DNA from 4 places in the Shinella zoogloeoides genome. Region 1 is predicted to be linked to each of the others. Evidence: riboswitches for the same ligand, from Rfam matches in the RefSeq annotation. Region 1 holds a riboswitch; each other region holds the start of a gene.
What was found. Region 1 has a riboswitch for cobalamin ahead of bluB (5,6-dimethylbenzimidazole synthase). Riboswitches for the same ligand answer to the same signal wherever they lie in the genome.
Positions count from the first base shown of each region.

Region 2: it holds a riboswitch for cobalamin, as region 1 does, so the genes downstream of both, Q9316_RS15455 (aromatic ring-hydroxylating oxygenase subunit alpha) here and bluB (5,6-dimethylbenzimidazole synthase) in region 1, are expected to answer to the same signal.
Region 3: it holds a riboswitch for cobalamin, as region 1 does, so the genes downstream of both, Q9316_RS10760 (CbtB domain-containing protein) here and bluB (5,6-dimethylbenzimidazole synthase) in region 1, are expected to answer to the same signal.
Region 4: it holds a riboswitch for cobalamin, as region 1 does, so the genes downstream of both, Q9316_RS18040 (hypothetical protein) here and bluB (5,6-dimethylbenzimidazole synthase) in region 1, are expected to answer to the same signal.

Region 1 is NZ_CP132311.1:1,822,096-1,826,300, forward strand. It holds gene Q9316_RS10145 (ABC-F family ATP-binding cassette domain-containing protein) at 1-485, opposite strand, end outside; gene Q9316_RS10150 (DUF2865 domain-containing protein) at 735-1,844, shown strand; gene bluB (5,6-dimethylbenzimidazole synthase) at 1,837-2,535, opposite strand; cobalamin riboswitch at 2,582-2,800, opposite strand; gene Q9316_RS10160 (diguanylate cyclase domain-containing protein) at 2,835-4,205, opposite strand, start outside.
Region 2 is NZ_CP132311.1:2,936,264-2,940,468, forward strand. It holds gene Q9316_RS15450 (hybrid-cluster NAD(P)-dependent oxidoreductase) at 1-397, opposite strand, end outside; gene Q9316_RS15455 (aromatic ring-hydroxylating oxygenase subunit alpha) at 399-1,643, opposite strand; cobalamin riboswitch at 1,752-1,948, opposite strand; gene Q9316_RS15460 (DUF6656 family protein) at 2,259-2,864, shown strand; gene Q9316_RS15465 (GGDEF domain-containing protein) at 2,872-3,921, opposite strand; gene Q9316_RS15470 (L-threonylcarbamoyladenylate synthase) at 4,074-4,205, shown strand, end outside.
Region 3 is NZ_CP132311.1:1,949,269-1,953,473, reverse strand. It holds gene Q9316_RS10765 (peptidoglycan-binding domain-containing protein) at 1-1,656, shown strand, start outside; cobalamin riboswitch at 1,735-2,100, shown strand; gene Q9316_RS10760 (CbtB domain-containing protein) at 2,148-2,324, shown strand; gene Q9316_RS10755 (CbtA family protein) at 2,336-3,121, shown strand; gene cobU (bifunctional adenosylcobinamide kinase/adenosylcobinamide-phosphate guanylyltransferase) at 3,123-3,647, shown strand; gene cobW (cobalamin biosynthesis protein CobW) at 3,652-4,205, shown strand, end outside.
Region 4 is NZ_CP132311.1:3,458,215-3,462,419, forward strand. It holds gene metH (methionine synthase) at 1-1,777, opposite strand, end outside; gene Q9316_RS18040 (hypothetical protein) at 1,863-2,078, opposite strand; cobalamin riboswitch at 2,179-2,396, opposite strand; gene Q9316_RS18045 (hypothetical protein) at 2,611-2,793, opposite strand; gene Q9316_RS18050 (GH36-type glycosyl hydrolase domain-containing protein) at 2,816-4,205, shown strand, end outside.

The DNA of each region.
Region 1 (4,205 bases):
AGCAGCAGAAAATCCGGCTCGCGGAAGATCAGCGCCGCGAGCGCGGCCCGCGTGCGCTGGCCGCCGGAGAGCGCCGAAAGCGGCGTGTCCGGCTCCGCCTCAAGCCCGACGCGGGCGAGCGCGGCGGCAAGCCGCGCCTCCAGCGTCCAGTCGGCATCGGCAAGATCGTCGGCGTCCGCCTCGCCGCGCGCGGCACGGCCGAGAAGCGCAAGCGCCTCGACGATGCCGAACAGGCTGGCGACGGTCTCCTCTGGTCCGACTTGCACGCTCTGGCGCAGGAAGCCGAGCGTCCCGTCGACGGTTACGGTGCCCGCCTGCGGCGTCAGATCGCCGGTGACGAGCCTGAGCAGCGTCGTCTTGCCGACGCCGTTGCGTCCGACAAGCCCGGCGCGCTCGGAGCCGAAGCTCAGGTCGAGATTGGAAAGGAGCGTGTGCCCGTCAGGCGTGGACCAGGTGATTTTGGAAAAGGTGATGGAATGCGGCATGGATACGGATTTCCCCGATGACAAAACGAAGTCGATTTGTGGTCGGGTTGAAATCCATTGCGCACCATCCGGTCTGCATTGACGATGGCCGTTATCTAGGCCCGAACGGTGGCCGTTGCAAGGCAAGCGAGGGCCGGCACGTTAATCACAAATGCGGGAGCACGTTGCGCTTGCATCCATGCGGCCTATGATAGGGCCTTCGAGACCGGCCTTGGGCCGACAGTTCTAGATTTTCAGGGATCGACGGATTTGAAGAGACGCGCCCGTCTTCTGTTCGCCATTGCAGCCACTCTGCCGCTCCTTCTCACCGGTGGAACGGCGGCGGCGAATATGTGCGCGCGCATCCAGATCGAGCTGGCGAACATGCCGAAAGTCGTGGTGGATACGGCGAGCGCCCGCAAATATGCCGGCGCCATCGCACGCCAGAACATCCAGTTGCGCAAGGCGAAGAGCGACCAGCGCCGCCTCGGCTGCTCCAGCGGCAGCATCATCGTCGTCGGCGGTGCCAATGCCGAGGCCTGCGCGACGCTCTCCTCCGTCGTCGGCAAGATGGAGCGCAACCTCCAGATCCTCGACAAGAAACGGCGTGAGTTTGCCGGCGGCGTGTCTTCCCAGGGCCGGCGCAACGTCCTTCTCGCGGCGCTCGAGACCAACGGCTGCAACGACCAGCCGCAGGTCATGCCCGTCGCCGCGACCGAAACCCTGCGCACGCTGGACGAGACGCGCACCCTGCCGCTCGGCACGGCGCCGGATGGCAGCGACAGGCTGCAATTGCGCTCGCTCGGCGGCAATTCGGGCCATGGCAACCTGCGCACCGTCTGCGTTCGCACCTGCGACGGCGGCTTCTTCCCGATATCCTCGGGCGCCACGCCGCTCGATTTTCGCCGGGACCAGAAGGTCTGCGCAATGATGTGCCCGCAAACCGAGACCGAACTGTTCTACCAGTCGATGACCCACGGTCAGGAGACGGAGCAGATGACCTCCACGGTCACCGGCCGGCCCTATTACGAACTGACGAACGCCTTCTCCTATCGCACGCGCGAGCGTTCCAAGCAGGACGCCTGCGGCTGCGACCTCTCCGCCTACTATCAGGAGATGATCAAGCGCGAGAAGGCCGCCAGGGGCGAAAGCACCGAGACGGCCAGCACCGGCGAGACCGACGCGGAAGAGGACGGCTCCGTCACCACCATCCGTACACTGCCGAAGAAGGAGGAGATCGAGGTCAGGGCGCCCGCCAAGATCGAGGAACGCCTCTACGACCCCACCAAGAGCAAGGTGCGCACGGTCGGCCCGCTCTTCCTGCCGGAAAACTCGTCCGCCATCGATCTCGGCCGCCCGGCGGATGCCGGCGTCAACTGACGCCCGCCCCGTCCTCCGGCCAGCGCTCCTCGAACACCAGATCTTCCAGCGGCAGGCGCTGCCGCCAGCCCTTCAGCGCCAGTTCCGGCTCACGATAAAGCTGATCGACGAAGCCGACGCACAGCCATGCGACGATCTCGACATGCTGCGGAATGCCGAGGATCTGCCGGATATCGCTGTCATGGAAGATGCTGACCCAGCCGACGCCAACCCCTTCCGCGCGTGCCGCTAGCCAGAGGTTCTGCACCGCGCAGACCGTGGAATAGACGTCCATGCGCGGATTGTGCGTGCGGCCCAGCACAACGTCGCCGCCACGCGTCGGATCGCAGGTCACGCAGATCGACAGCGGCGCCTTCAGGATGCCCTCGAGCTTCAGCGCCCGATACTGTGCCTGCCGCTCGCCCTCGAACATGCCGGCCGCCTCGGCATTGGCCTTCAGAAAGGCCGCATGCACCGCGCGGCGGGTCTCTTCGCCGCGCACCAGCAGGAAATTCCACGGCTGCATGAATCCCACCGACGGCGCGCTGTGCGCGGCATTGAGCAGGCGGCCGACGAGATCGTCCGGCAGAGGCTCGGGCAGGAACTGGTCGCGCACGTCGCGGCGCGTTTCGATGGCGCGGTAGACGGCCTGCCTCTCCTCGTGCGGAAAGGCGCCCGCCCGGACCAGATGGTCCAAGGGTTCGGTTCGCATCGTCATCTCCCCAACAATGCGTACAACCTGCCGCCGTCCGCGCGGGTTCGGTCTATCTCGCCAGGCCGGTCTTCTGACTTCGGGTCGCGCGGCAAGCACCTGCCTTCCCGGTTGAACAACCAGTGGCAAAAGCCTGAATCGATTCAAGCTTTTAAAGGCGCAAGCCATCCCCGTCACAGCGTTGGGCACGTTCCGGACCTGGGGCTTTCCCGCACCGGATTCCCGATTCTCCCGCAAGGCGGGCACCTGACGAGGAGGATATGCTCACGGCTTCCCGATGCGATCAAGCCCGGAAGCGTCTACGCCGCGCGAATGCTGCCAGGTTGCAAAAACTCCGCGCTGGCGACGTCGCCGGCATGGACCGCGCGGTTGCGCCCGCCGTTCTTGGCCGAATAGAGCGCGGCATCCGCCTTCACCATGACATCGTGCACCGATTTGCCATGGTCGGGGAACTGCGCGATGCCGGCGCTGCCGCCGATCACGAGAAGCTGCCCGTCATAGGCGATCGGCACCTGCGTATCGAGCACGAGGCTGTTCGCCAGTTCCAGAAGGCCCTCGCGTTCATGCGCACCCTTGAGCAGGATGCAGAACTCGTCGCCGCCGAGCCGCGCCACGCAGCCGCGCGGGCCGACGCGGTCGGAGAAGCGCCGGGCCACCGCCAGGAGCACGGCATCGCCCGCCGCATGGCCATGGCGGTCATTGACCGCCTTGAACCTGTCGAGGTCGAGCGCGAGGATCGCGAAGGGCGCATTGTCGCCCCTGCTTATGGCGCGCGAGACCTCTTCGTCGAAGCCGCTGCGATTCTTCAGTCCGGTCAAAGGATCGTGCCGCGCGAGAAACGCGTTCTTTCCCTCGCTGCGCTGAAGGGCCTTCACCAGCGTTGAGAAGCGCATGGTGACGAACAGCATGACCCCGGCAAAGACCAGTACGAACATGGCGATCTGCGGCAGCGCCGATTGCCAGACGAAGGAACCCGGCATGTTCGGCCGCCAGGACGCGACCATGGGATTGTAGGCATCGCCGCCGACCGGCGTCATCACGAGGCCCGGCTCCTCGGTCACGATCGGCGTGAAGCCGAGGCCGTGCACGCCGAGCCGTCGCTCCGAATTCGCCAGCATCTTCTGCGAGACCGGCTTGACGGTGATGAGGAGCGTCGGCTCCCGCCGGTTCGCGGGAATGTAAAGCGTCTTCGGGATGACGGCCTGCACCACGACGATGCTCATCACCCGGTCGATCAGCCGCATGCCGGAGACGTGGATTTCGGGAAGCGCCGGCGTCAGGAGGTCGGGATCCTCCTTGGCACCCGCGACCTGCCAGCCGCCGCGATCGGGCGACAGCGCCTCGTAATAGGCGCGCTCGGCCTTGCGGGTTAGGTCGCTCACCCAATGCAGCTTTTCGCGCGCCTTGCGGTCGGAGACCTTTTCGCCGCGATGCACGCCAAGAATTTTCTCGCCGTCGAGCGAGGTGAAGATCATCCAGGAGAAACCGAAATCGGACCACATCCAGTCGCGCAACTGGTCGCGCACGAAGGAATCGCCCGGCATGCCCTCGGCCAGTTCGTTGAAGCTCCTGTCCCAGAAGGAAAGCTGGCTCTGGTATTGCACCACCTGGTCGATCTGGTGGCTGAATTCGTTGCGCACCAGCGTGCGCTCCGTCTCGACGACGAAACT
Region 2 (4,205 bases), 1.1 Mb from region 1:
AGATGAAGAGGTACTTTTCCGCCGGATAGCGCACGAAGGAGAAGTCGCCGAGCGGCCCGAACGCCTTCAGCTTCATGCCGGGACGCAGGTTGTCGAACATCCAGCGCGTGCCGATCGAACTCTTCTGCGCCTTCACCGTGACGGCGACGGAGAAGGGACGCGAGGGCGTCGAGGAGAGCGTGTAGGTGCGCATGACCGGCTCGTCTTCCGACACCGGCAGCTCCAGCGTGACGAACTGGCCCGGCAGGTACCGGAACCAGTTGTCGCGATCCGAGCGGAAGGTGAAGGTCATCACGTCGGCCGTCTCCACCGTCACGGCGGTGCATTCCAGCAAGTGCTGGCGATCGTTCCATGGCTGGAGTCCATCGAAGTGACGGAAGTGGCTGGCGGCGGTCATCTCATGCCACCCGCGAAAGCGGCTTCTTGGCGCCGTCGAGCCGCTCGATCATGAAGTTGCAGTACCATTCGACGAACTGCATGACGCCGCCCTCGTCCTCCGGCGAATAGGGGCCTGGCTGGTAGGCGGGCGAGCGGATGCCGAAGGCGTTTTCCTCGACGATCCGGCGATCCTGGTCGTTGGTCTCGGTCCAGACATGGGTGAGCTCGTCGAGACGGTAATCGACGCCTTCCACCGCATCCTTGCTGACCAGCCATTTGGTGGTGACCTGCGTCAGTTCAGGGCCGAGCGGCAGCACGCGGAAGGTGATGGCGTGGTCGGCGAGAACGTGGTTCCACGTCGACGGATAATGGAAGAGCAGCAGCGTGCCGATATGGCTCTCCAGCACGTCGTTGGAGAGTGGTCGCTGGACGGCGCGCGCGCCGGACATGGTGTAGCTCTCGGCATCCTGGATGAGCGGCATGCGCGCGGCGCGGAACTGGCCGGTCGGCGAGATCCTGAATTCGCTCGGCAAGCCCTGGGCCTCGCAACGCGCCCAATGCTCGGCGATGACGGGATCATCCTTGGCGCCCTGCACGCCGGTCGCGCTCGGCGCTTCCGGATAGGTGCGGCAGAGTTCCGGATGGTTGGCGGCGCAGTGGTAGCACTCGCGGTTGTTCTCCCAGACGAGCTTCCAGTTGCCCTTCTCGATGATCGTGCTTTCGAAGGCGACCTTGGTTTCGCCGAGGCGGTGGCGGGCGAGATAGGGCTCGACCAGGGCGCGGAAGGGCGCAAAATCCGGCGCCTCGTCAGCAAGGCAGATGAAGATGTAGCCGCCGACGGTCTGGCAGTTGATCTGCTTCAGGCTGTGCTGCGTCCTGTCGAAATCCTCCGCCATGTGGCGGGCGAAGAGCAGCGAGCCGTCGAGTTCGTAGGTCCACTGGTGGTAGGGACAGACGAGCTTGGCGGACGAGCCCTTGTGCTGGGTGCAGACGCGCGAGCCGCGGTGGCGGCAGGAATTGTGCAGCGCGCGCACCATGCCCGAGCGGTCGCGGGTGATGACGACCGGATAGTCGCCGACCTGCACGGTGAAATAGTTGCCGGCTTTCGGGATTTCGCAATCATGGCCGATGAACAGCCAGTCGCGATACCAGATCGTCTCCAGGTCGAGCTTGTAGTGATCGGGGTCGATGTAGAAGGCCTGCTCGAGGCTGTAGCCGTCGCGCCGGTTCTTGAGCTTGCGGAGCACGTCGCTTCTGATGTCCATGCCGGTGTCCTCGAAATATCCAGATTGCGGATGAAGCGCACGGAAGGAGACGGCATTCGGGCGGCAGGCGCACCGGTTGCACGCTTCCCGGCCGCCCGCCGCAGCCAGTCACGATCGATACTCCAGGCTGGTTTCCGGGCTGAGGAGCGTCCCTTCGGACCATCGCAGCGCCTTCCCAGACCCTTGGGTCCAGTGGCTTTTGCCGCGTCTTCTCCAACACCGTTGCGGGGGCAGCGCCGGATTTCAACCGGCTTCCCAATTCTCCGCCCTCTTTCGAGAGCGGCACCTTGAGTGTCCTTATCTAAGCGCAAGACTTCTCCGACAGCATGTCGAAAAGCGACACGCCGTCATGATTTGACGACAGTCAAATACGACAGAAGAGCAACACCTTGCATCTGTACTTTTCTTACATATCAAGGCGATATGCATTCTTTTTCGGCAGACCGCCCACGCCTTCGGCATGATGTATTCGACGGGACGACTGTTGTCATATTGCGACCACAAAGCCTGACCCGCAGGAATGGGGACGCAGGCGGAAAGGAATGCTTAACGACGTTTCCATAAACTTTCCGGCAATCCGGACGCGGGGCCGGGCGCGAGCATGGAGTACGGGGCGTGCAGCAGACGAAATTCCGATATTACGATGCCGTCGCCTTCAAGCGCGCGAACCCGCCGAAAGCCGCCGTGCACACCGAATTCCTGCGCACCGGCCGCATCGACCGCAGTTTCGGCTGGAGCCCGACGGAGAAGCGCTATCTCAGCCACCAGGAGGTTGCCGAGCGCACCGGCCGCAAGCTGGAACGGGCCGGCAGCGTCACCCATGACCGCATCAACGGCTTCCACCAGTCCATCCAGTTCCCGAAGCTGATCTTCCACCGCACGCTGGCCGAAACGCCGCATCTCGGCTATTGCCACATCACGGTGGCCAAATCCCGCTTCGCGGAATTCGAGAACGTGCAATGGGCCTTCTACATGGCCAATTTCCTCGCCGAGATCGGCGACGACGAGCAGTTCTTCGCCGGCATTTCCAAGAAGCCCGGGCGCATGTATTTCGCCGTCGCCATCGCGCCGACGGAGGAGGAAGGCCGCCTCAAGATCGACCGCAAGGTGCGCGGCAACGGCGTCATCTTCCGCACCGACGATCCGAAGCTCGCCATGAAGAACGTGCTGATGCTCGGCGCCCGCAACGAGGCGCTGCGCAAGATCATCCGCGCGCTGTGACCGCCGGTCAGGCCCGGTAGAGCATCCATTCCTTGCCCGCCGGCACCTCGTCGCCGCGGCCGTAGACGACCACCCCGTCTCCTCCCCCTGCCCTGGCTTCGGCAAGCGCGCGCTCGCAGGCCGAGGCAAGGTCGAGCGCGCTGTCGGCGCGATCCGACATGCAGACCCCGGCCGAAAGCGTCAGGTGGCCGAGATTGCGGCCGGTGCGCGGATCGCGCAGCGCCATCGTCTGGAAGGCGGCGCGCAGGAGATCGATCAGCCGCGTCACCTCGCTCTCGTCCGATGTGTGGAAGAGGAAGCCGAAGCGCAGGCCATCGAAGCGGACGGCAAGGTCGCTTGCCGGAAAGGCCTGGCGGATGAGGCCGCCGTAGAAGCTCACGAGGTGGTCGGACAGCGCCTCGATCTGCCCGGGCGAAAAACGGCGCTCGGCATCGATCTCGGCGACGGCCACGCCGCACAGCATCGGCAGGTCCGGATTGGCGTAGACGCGGGCGAGCGCCTTGTTGAAGGCGCGACGGTTGCCGAGCTTCGTCGGCGGATCGATGAATTTCGTCGCCTCGAATTCCGCCATCTCCTTCTGGATGCCCTCCATCGCGGCCGATTGCGCGGCAACCTTTTCCGCCATTTCCGCCGTGTGGCTGACGCGCAGTTCCGTCGCCCGCTGCAGGGCTTCGAGCGAGCTGCCGAGCGCGCCGCCGGCCTCGCGGATGACCTGCGAGGCCTCGCCGATCAGGCGGCCGTAATCGTTGAGCGAGGAGCGCTCCTGGCTGAGCAGGTCCATGAAATTGCTCATCTCGCTGCTGATCGCGCCCGCCGAGCGCTGCAGCACGCTCGCCTCGTGCTGGTGCGGCAGGTACTTGCGGCCAAGCTCGTCGAGGGCGGCCTGCGTCTTGTACTTGCCGAGCGCGATGAAGTCGCGCACCAGCTCCGGATTGCCGCCGGCATAGGCCTCGTAGACCAGTTCGTAGTTGCGCGGCAGGCCGTCGATGCCCATCTGCTTCATCGCCGTCGCGATCCGCAGGGCGATGTCGGTCGTCGAGGATTTCTTGTGCGCCATCAATGGAGACCTGTGTGCGGGATGTTCAACCTCTCCTAGCAGGCCGCTCTTTCGGTGGGTCTAATCCGGTCGCTCGAATTTTAGGCAAGCGGGCGGCCCTTGGCATTTGCCGGCAAAGCCCTGTATGGAAGCCGGAAAGACGGAAGGACGGCATGGCTGAGATCGTTGATACGCGCATGGATGCGGAGGCGGCGCTGGCGCGGGCCGCGAAGACCCTCGGCCGCGGCGTGCCGGTCGCCATTCCCACCGAAACCGTCTACGGCCTTGCCGCCGACGCCACCAAT
Region 3 (4,205 bases), 130 kb from region 1:
AAGGAAGCCACCAGTGCCGGAAAACGCTGGGAAGAGGAGTTCGCACTCTGGCAGAAGGTCTCCTCGGGCAGCGACCTTGCGCAATATGAAGGCTACCTGAAGGCCTATCCGAACGGCACCTTCGCCTCCATGGCGCGCCTGCGCATCGCCGAACTCCAGGCCGCGGCGAAGACCAGGCCAGCCTCCACCGACGACACGGCCGCCAAGGCCGAGGCGGCGGCCGCCGCCGAAAAGGCCAAGGCCAAGGCCGAGGAGGAGGCGAGGAAGGCGGAAGACGCAAGGAAGGCTGCCGAGGCGGAAAAAACCAGGAGCGAGGAAGCGGCCCGCAAGGCCGCGGAAGCCCGGAAGGCGGAAGAGGCACAGAAGGCTGCCGAAGCAGAGAAGGCGAAGGCCGAGGCGGAAGCGGCGCGCGTGAAGGCGGAAGCGGAGGCAAAGAAGGCGGAGGAAGCCGCTGCCGCCCGCAAGCTCGCCGAGGAAAAGGCGGCTGCCCAAGAAAAGGCGAAGGCCGAGGCCGCAGCAGCGGAAAAGGCGCGTGCCGAAGAGGCCGCCCGGCTCAAGGCCGAAACGGAGAAGAAAGAGGCTGAGGCCCGCAAGCTTGCCGAGGAGCAGGCCTCCGAGGCCGAGCGCCTGAAGGCCGAAGCCCAGGCGGCTGCCGACAAGGCGAAGACGGAAGAGGCCGCGCGCCTGAAAGCCGAGGCGGACCGCAAGAAGGCGGAAGAAGCCGCCGCCGCTGAAAAGGCCCGCGCCGAGCAGGAAGCCACCGCGCGCCGCGAAGCCGAGGCCAAGCGCGCAGAAACGGAAAAGGCGGCCGCTGCCGAAAAGGCGCGGATCGAACAGGAGGCCGCCGCCGCGCGCAAGCTTGCCGAGGAGAAGGCGGCCGAAGTGGAGCGGCTGAAGGCCGAAGCGGCGAAGGCCGCCGCGGATGCCGAGGCCAAGGCCGCGGAAGCCGCCCGCCTTGCCAAGGAAGCGGAAAAGCGCGCGGCAGAAGCCGCGGCGGCGAAGAAGGCGGCCGAAGGCGGGCAGGCTGCGACCCGCGAGGCCGAGAAGGACGAGAGCGGCCTTGCCGCCGGGAAGGCGGATGCGGCCAAGCGCGAGGAAGAGGCCTTCCAGAAGGCCGTGCTCGAAGGGTCGGAAAAGGCTTTCCGCGCCTATATCTTCGAATATCCTGACGGCCGCTTCGTTGCGGATGCCCGCGAACGTCTTGCCGCATTGGCGAACACCGCCCGCCAGGAGGTCCAGCCGAAGCAGGAGACCGTGGAGACCGAGCGCAATGTCGTCGAAGAGCCCGTCGTCGATCCGCGCGAAGCCTATCTGGGCCGTTCGACCCGCGCCCAGGCACAGCGCTGGCTGAGCGTGCTCGGCTACAACACCTACGGCGCCGACGGCGTCTTCGGCCCGCGCACCCGCGCGGCGATTTCTGCCTGGCAGGGGGCTTCCGGCTACCGCGCCGACGGCTACCTGTCGCGCCAGCAGTTCCGCTCGCTGCGGCAGGCCGCGCGATATGCCGAAGCCCGGCAACCGCGCCAGCGCCGCTACCAGCAGCGGGACTACGACGTGCTGGAGGGGCCGGTCGACGGTTATTACGACGAGCCGTATTACGGCGACGACGGCTATTACAACGACCGCGGCGGCGTGGTGATCATTCCCGGCTATTGAAATTGCGACGGCCGGACGGCGGTTTCAGCACAGGTGATGCCGCTGCCGGTCAATTGACTTGTCAGGGCCGGAAGCATAATCATCGGGATATTGGATGGTTCCCGGATCCGGAAACGGATCGGGGAGTAAATGGGAATGTGACGCGGCGGACCCAACCAGGGCGCTGCAATCACGGCCGACCCCGCGACTGTAGAGTGGCGAGGGACGCCTATCCGGCGGAAGGACATGCGTGCAAGCGAGGCAATGGTGCCCGCGACCGCGCCTCGAAGACCGGCCGGAAAAGCCACTGGGTGGCATCGCGATAAGCCAAGGCTGGACGCCTCTTTTTCTACGAATCGTCCGTCTTTCGCGATGCTAGGGCCCGGGAAGGCGAGGGTGACCCGCAGGCGTTGAACAACGCCGGACGCCGCGAGCCAGGAGACCTGCCAGACAATGAGGGCATATCGCCCGACCTGGGGAGGGGCTTCCCCAACGCCTGCACGGAGGTTGTCATGGCTGTTTCTACCACGTCTTCTGTTACCCTTTCCGCAAACGACCGCCTCGTTGCCGGCGTTTTCGCGCTGCTGCTCGGCGCCTTCCTCGTGTTCGGCGCCGGCCTTGCGAATTCGGCCGTGCTGCACGATACGGCGCACGATACCCGTCACTCCTACGGCTTTCCCTGCCACTAAGGAGCTTTGACATGATCGTTCGTTATCTCCTGGCCGCCCTGGTGGCCGGGCTGTTCTCCGGCGTCCTCATGACGGCCGCCCAGGAGGCGCGAGTCGTGCCGCTCATCCTGCACGCCGAAGAGTTCGAGGGCGAGGAAGCCGCGCCGGCCGCCGACGGCACCACGCCGACGACCGAGGGCGCCGCCCAGACACAGGAGCATTCCTCGCTCGGCGCGGCCATTCTCGATGTCGCCTCCTACCTGTCGCCCGTTTCCGTCGCCTATGCCCATGAGGGCGAGGAGCACGAGGAGGGCGGCATCATGTTCGGCATGAGCCGGTTCTCCGGCACGCTGCTGGCAAACCTCGTGACGGGTACCGGCTTTGCGCTGCTGCTCGCAGGCTTCAGCCTCGTCTCCGGCCATCCGATCACGGTCGCGAACGGTGCGCTCTGGGGCGCTGCCGGCTGGCTTGCCGTGCACATGCTGCCGGCCATCGGCCTGCCGCCGGAACTTCCGGGTTTCCCGGCAGCCGATCTCGGCGACCGCCAGGTCTGGTGGATCGCGACCGTCATTCTCTCGGCGGCGGGTCTCTACCTGCTGTTCCTCAAGCAGAACATCGTCGCCAAGATCGCCGGCCTCGTGCTGATTGCGGCGCCGCAGGTCTACGGCGCGCCGCAGCCGGGCGACATTTCCAGCAACGTTCCGGCCGTTCTCGGTGCGGAATTCGCCGTCGCCGCGCTAGCAACGACGCTGTTCTTCTGGATCGTGCTCGGCCTTTCGCTGGGTTTTGCCAACGAGAAGATCGCCAAGGCGGCCTGATATGACAGTGACATCGCCCGGAGCCGTCCTGGTTCTGGGCGGTGCGCGTTCCGGAAAATCCGCTTTTGCCGAGAGGCTGGTCGCCGAGACCGGCCTCTCGCGTCATTATATCGCCACCGGCCGCGCGTGGGATGACGAGATGCGCGCGCGCATCGCAAAGCATCGGGAAGACCGCGGAAAAGGCTGGGAAACGCACGAGGAGCCGCTTGCGCTCGCCGCGCGCATTGCCGATGTGACGCGCAAGGACCGTGCGGTCCTCATCGATTGCCTGACGCTCTGGCTCACCAACCTGATGCTGGAGGAGCGGGACATCGCTGCCGAATTCGCCGGTCTCCTCGAGGCCATAAGAACCGCGCCCGGCCGGCTGGTCTTCGTGTCGAACGAGGTCGGCCTCGGCATCGTGCCGGAAAACCGCATGGCACGCGAATTCCGCGACCATGCCGGGCGGCTCCACCAGCAGGTGGCCGCCCTCGTGCCAGAAGTCTATTTCGTCGCGGCCGGACTGCCGCTGAAAATGAAGGGTTGAGCCAATGCTGCAACAGAAGATCCCCGCCACCGTCATCACCGGCTTCCTCGGCGCGGGCAAGACGACGATGATCCGCAACCTCCTGCAGAATGCCGGTGGAAAGCGCATCGCGCTCATCATCAACGAGTTCGGCGATCTCGGCGTCGACGGCGACGTGCTGAAGGGCTGCGGCGCGGAAGCCTGCACTGAGGACGATATCATCGAGCTCACCAACGGCTGCATCTGCTGCACCGTCGCCGACGACTTCATCCCGACCATGGCGAAGCTGCTGGAACGCGAGAACCGTCCGGACCATATCGTCATCGAGACCTCCGGCCTTGCCCTGCCGCAGCCGCTCGTCGCCGCCTTCAACTGGCCGGAGATCAAGACCCAGGTGACGGTCGACGGTGTCATCACTGTGGTCGACAGTGCCGCCGTCGCCGCCGGCCGCTTTGCCGACGACCACGACAAGGTCGATGCGCTGCGCGTCGAAGACGAGAACCTCGATCACGAAAGCCCGCTGGAAGAGCTTTTCGAGGACCAGCTCACCGCCGCCGACCTCATCGTGCTCAACAAGAC
Region 4 (4,205 bases), 1.6 Mb from region 1:
GCACCGGCTCGTTGCCGCGGAAGGAGAAGGAAAGGTTGGAGACGCCGCCCGAGATATGGGCATGCGGCAGGCTCGCGGTGATCTCGGCCGTCGCCTCGATGAAGTCGACGCCGTAATTGTCGTGCTCCTCGATGCCGGTGGCGACGGCGAAGATGTTCGGGTCGAAGACGATATCTTCAGGCGCAAGGCCGGCGACCTCGGTGAGCAGCTTGTAGGCGCGGGTGCAGATCTCCACCTTGCGCGCCTTCGTATCGGCCTGGCCGGTCTCGTCGAAGGCCATGACGACGACGGCCGCGCCATAGGCGCGCACGAGTTTCGCATGGTGCAGGAAGGCTTCCTCCCCCTCCTTCAGCGAGATCGAGTTGACCAGCGGCTTGCCCTGCACGCATTTGAGACCCGCCTCGATCACCTCCCATTTCGAGGAGTCGATCATCACGGGCACGCGGGCGATATCCGGCTCGGCGGCGATGAGGTTGAGGTATTCCACCATCGCCCTGCTGGAATCGATCAGCCCCTCGTCCATGTTGATGTCGATGACCTGCGCACCGTTCGCCACCTGGTCGCGCGCGACGTCGAGGGCGGCCGCATAGTCGCCCGCCGTGATCAGCTTGCGGAATTTCGCCGAGCCGGTGACATTGGTGCGCTCGCCGACATTCACGAAGGGAATGGCCTCGGTCAGCGTGAAGGGTTCGAGGCCGGACAGCCGCATATGGCGCGGGATGTCGGGGATTTCGCGCGGCTTATGGCGTGAAGCCGCCTCGGCGATGGCGCGGATATGGTCCGGCGTCGAGCCGCAGCAGCCGCCGACCACGTTGACCAGTCCGTCGCGCATGAAGCCTTCGATCTGGGCGGCCATCTCGTCCGGCGTCTCGTCGTACTGGCCGAAGGCGTTCGGCAGGCCGGCATTGGGATAGGCGCAGACGAAGGTCTGGGCGACAGCGGAGATCTCGGCGAGATGCGCGCGCATGGCGTTGGCGCCGAGCGCGCAATTGAGGCCGATGGAGAACGGATCGGCATGGCGAACCGAGTTCCAGAAGGCCTCCGGCGTCTGGCCGGAAAGGGTGCGGCCGGAAAGGTCGGTGATGGTGCCCGAGATCATGACGGGCAGGTCGATGCCCTTTTCCTCGAAGACCTCGCGCGTGGCGAAGATCGCCGCCTTGGCGTTCAGCGTGTCGAAGATCGTCTCGATGAGGATGATGTCCGCTCCGCCGTCGATGAGGCCGCGCACCTGTTCGGCATAGGCGATGCGAAGATCGTCGAAGGTGACGGCGCGGTAGCCGGGATTGTTGACGTCGGGCGAGATCGAGGCCGTACGGTTCGTCGGGCCGAGCGCGCCGGCGACGAAGCGGCGGCGGCCGTCCTTCTCCTGCGCGCGCAGGCCGGCGCGGCGGGCAAGGCGCGCGCCGTCGCGGTTCAGCTCATAGACCATGTCCTCCATGCCGTAGTCGGCCTGGGCGATGGTGGTGGAGGAGAAGGTGTTGGTTTCGAGGATATCGGCGCCCGCCAGCGCATAGCGGTAGTGGATGTCCTCGATCGCGCCCGGCTGGGTCAGCGTCAGGAGGTCGTTGTTGCCCTGCTGGTGGCAGGCGCAGTCGCCGAAGCGTGTCCCCCGGAAATCGTCCTCGACCAGTTTCAGCGTCTGGATTTCCGTGCCCATGGCGCCGTCGAGCACCAGGATGCGCTCCCTCGCCGCGGCCTGGAGCGCCGCGAGGATCTCGCGCCCGTCGCGCGGCGGCAGTTCGGGGCCGAACAGGGTGTCCAGGTGGGAGTTGGCCATGGCAATGCGCCTCCGGTGTGCAAACTAACACGACCGAAGTCACATAAAGATATCTTTATGTCAACATGCGTTTATGCGATTGCGCCTAATGAATCGGCCCGTCCGCACCCGCAAGCGAGGCGAACAGCGTCCTGAGGCGCGCGATGTCGGGATCGGCGCCCTCGTATTGCGACAGCTTCTTCATCTCCTTCAAAGCCTCGACCGCAAGGTCGGCGCCGCGCGGCTGCCAGAGCAGCCAGGAGATGAAGACGGATTCCGGCTTGCCGGTGCCGGAAGACTGGTTCTCTGTGAATGCAAACATGTCTTCCCCAATCGAAAATTGGGGGATGCCGGACGCACGCTGCTGGAATTTCGCCGAAAGGCGAAAGCAGACGCACACCATTGGGACACCCCGCCCATGGACGTTACGAACTGTCAGGGCAGGTCTCCTGGCTTGCGGGTCATAGCGTCCGTCTCGCCTTCCCGGTGTCTCACCAGTGGCATCGAGCGACAGAAACTCGCCGTTCACAGTTGCGGGGGCAGCGCCGGTCTTGCTGCTCCGTCAGGAGCAATCGCACCGGCTTCCCTCTTAGCCTCCGAGCCGCACACGACTCGGAAGACCCTGACGGTCGCCAAACTGGCGCGGCGGGGCCGCCAAGTCAATGGCGCGGACAGCCATTTACAGGGGAGCAAAAAAAACGGGAACTTTTCTTCGACCCGTGCATTTCCACTTAGCCGGCACCATGCGCCGGCTCGCCCTGGGGGAGGGACGGGCGATTCACCAAAACCGCAGATGAGGGTCCATGCTGCGCCATCACGCCCTGTTGACAGGTTGCAAGTCTCTGTCCTTACGGCTAAAAAATGCCGTTTTCATGCACCACGCGGCCAGGATGCCCATCAGCGTGTCGCTTGAGCCATATCGAACCGTGAAACGCCTTGGCGGCGTGGCCCGGTGTCATGGCTGAACGCGGCACCGAGATGAAGCCTGCCCGCAAAAAACCTTCCGACGCAAAGGCCGTCGCCGGTTGGTTCAACATGGCCGGATCCAGAATCAGAAATATGCCCCTTCATAATACGCCGCATACTCCGCGCGACGCCGATGCCAAGCAGATCGACTATAACGATTCGATCCGCGCCACCTATCTGACGCTGGAGGAGCTGGCCGCGTGCGGTGAAGCGCTCGCCCGCGAGAAGACGGCATCCCTGCCGGGCTACCGGCCGTTCGAGTTCCGGCCACGGCACAAGGAAAACGAGAAGGAGATCTTCCGCGTCTACCAGGCAACCGCCAAGGACGTGGAGGCAGGCGCCCAGATCACGCCGGCGGCCGAATGGCTGCTCGACAACTACTACGTCATCGAAGAGGCGATCCAGGAGGTCCGGCGCGACTTCCCCCGCCGGTTCTTCAACCAGCTCTCGACCCTGGAGATCGAGGGGCAGCCGATCCCCCGCACGCTGGCGCTCGCCTGGATCTATGTCGCCCATACCCACAGCGGCGTCACCGAGGAAAGCCTGACGGCCTTCGTGCAGGGCTTCCAGAAGCTCGACGCGCTGAAGATCGGCGAGCTCTGGGCGCTGCCTTCCTTCATCCGCTTCGTGCTGCTCGAAAACCTCCGCCGCATTTCCAGCCGCGTCGAGCGTTCGCGCAAGATGCGCTTCAAGGCCAATGAGGTGGCCGACGAACTGGTCCGCCTCAACGATCCGGAAAAGTGCATCGCGCATCTGCGCTCGATGGAAAGCTTCACCGAGGACAACACCTTCGTGATCCAGCTTCTCTATCGCCTGCGCGACGGCCTCCAGGCCTCCGGCGCGGTGATCCAGTGGCTGGAACGCAAGATCGAAAGCCGCGGCACCGATCTCGAAGAACTGATCGTCGCCGAGAACAACCGGCTTTCCTCCGGCAATGTGACGATGAGCGCGCTCATCAAGAGCCTGCGCACCATCGACGATACGGAATGGCCGGTCTGGTTCGAAAGCGTCAGCCGCCTCGACGAGGCGCTGCGCCAGGGATCGGACTACAGCGACCTCGATTTCGGCTCGCGCAACAAATACCGCAATTCCATCGAACGCTTCGCCCGGCGCTCCGGCAAGACCGAGCTGGAAGTCACCGAAACGGCGCTCGCCATGACCGCGGAAGATGCCGCCGCGCATGTCGAAGACCTCGACTACGAGGCCAATGTGGCCGCCTTCCTGGTCGGCAAGAAGCGCAAGCTGCTGGAAAAGCGCATCGGCTACCGCCCGACGATCGTCCAGCGCGTCGTGCGCCTCACCCGCAAGCTCGACTGGCTGGCGATCGCCGGCCCGAACATCATCCTGACGCTGCTGGCGATGATCGCGGTCTACTATTTCCTCGACCAGCTCGATATTCCTGATGGCGCATGGCTGATCATGCTCATCCTCTTCGCGCTGCCCGCTTCGGAAGGCGCGACCGGGCTCTTCAACACGCTCGTCA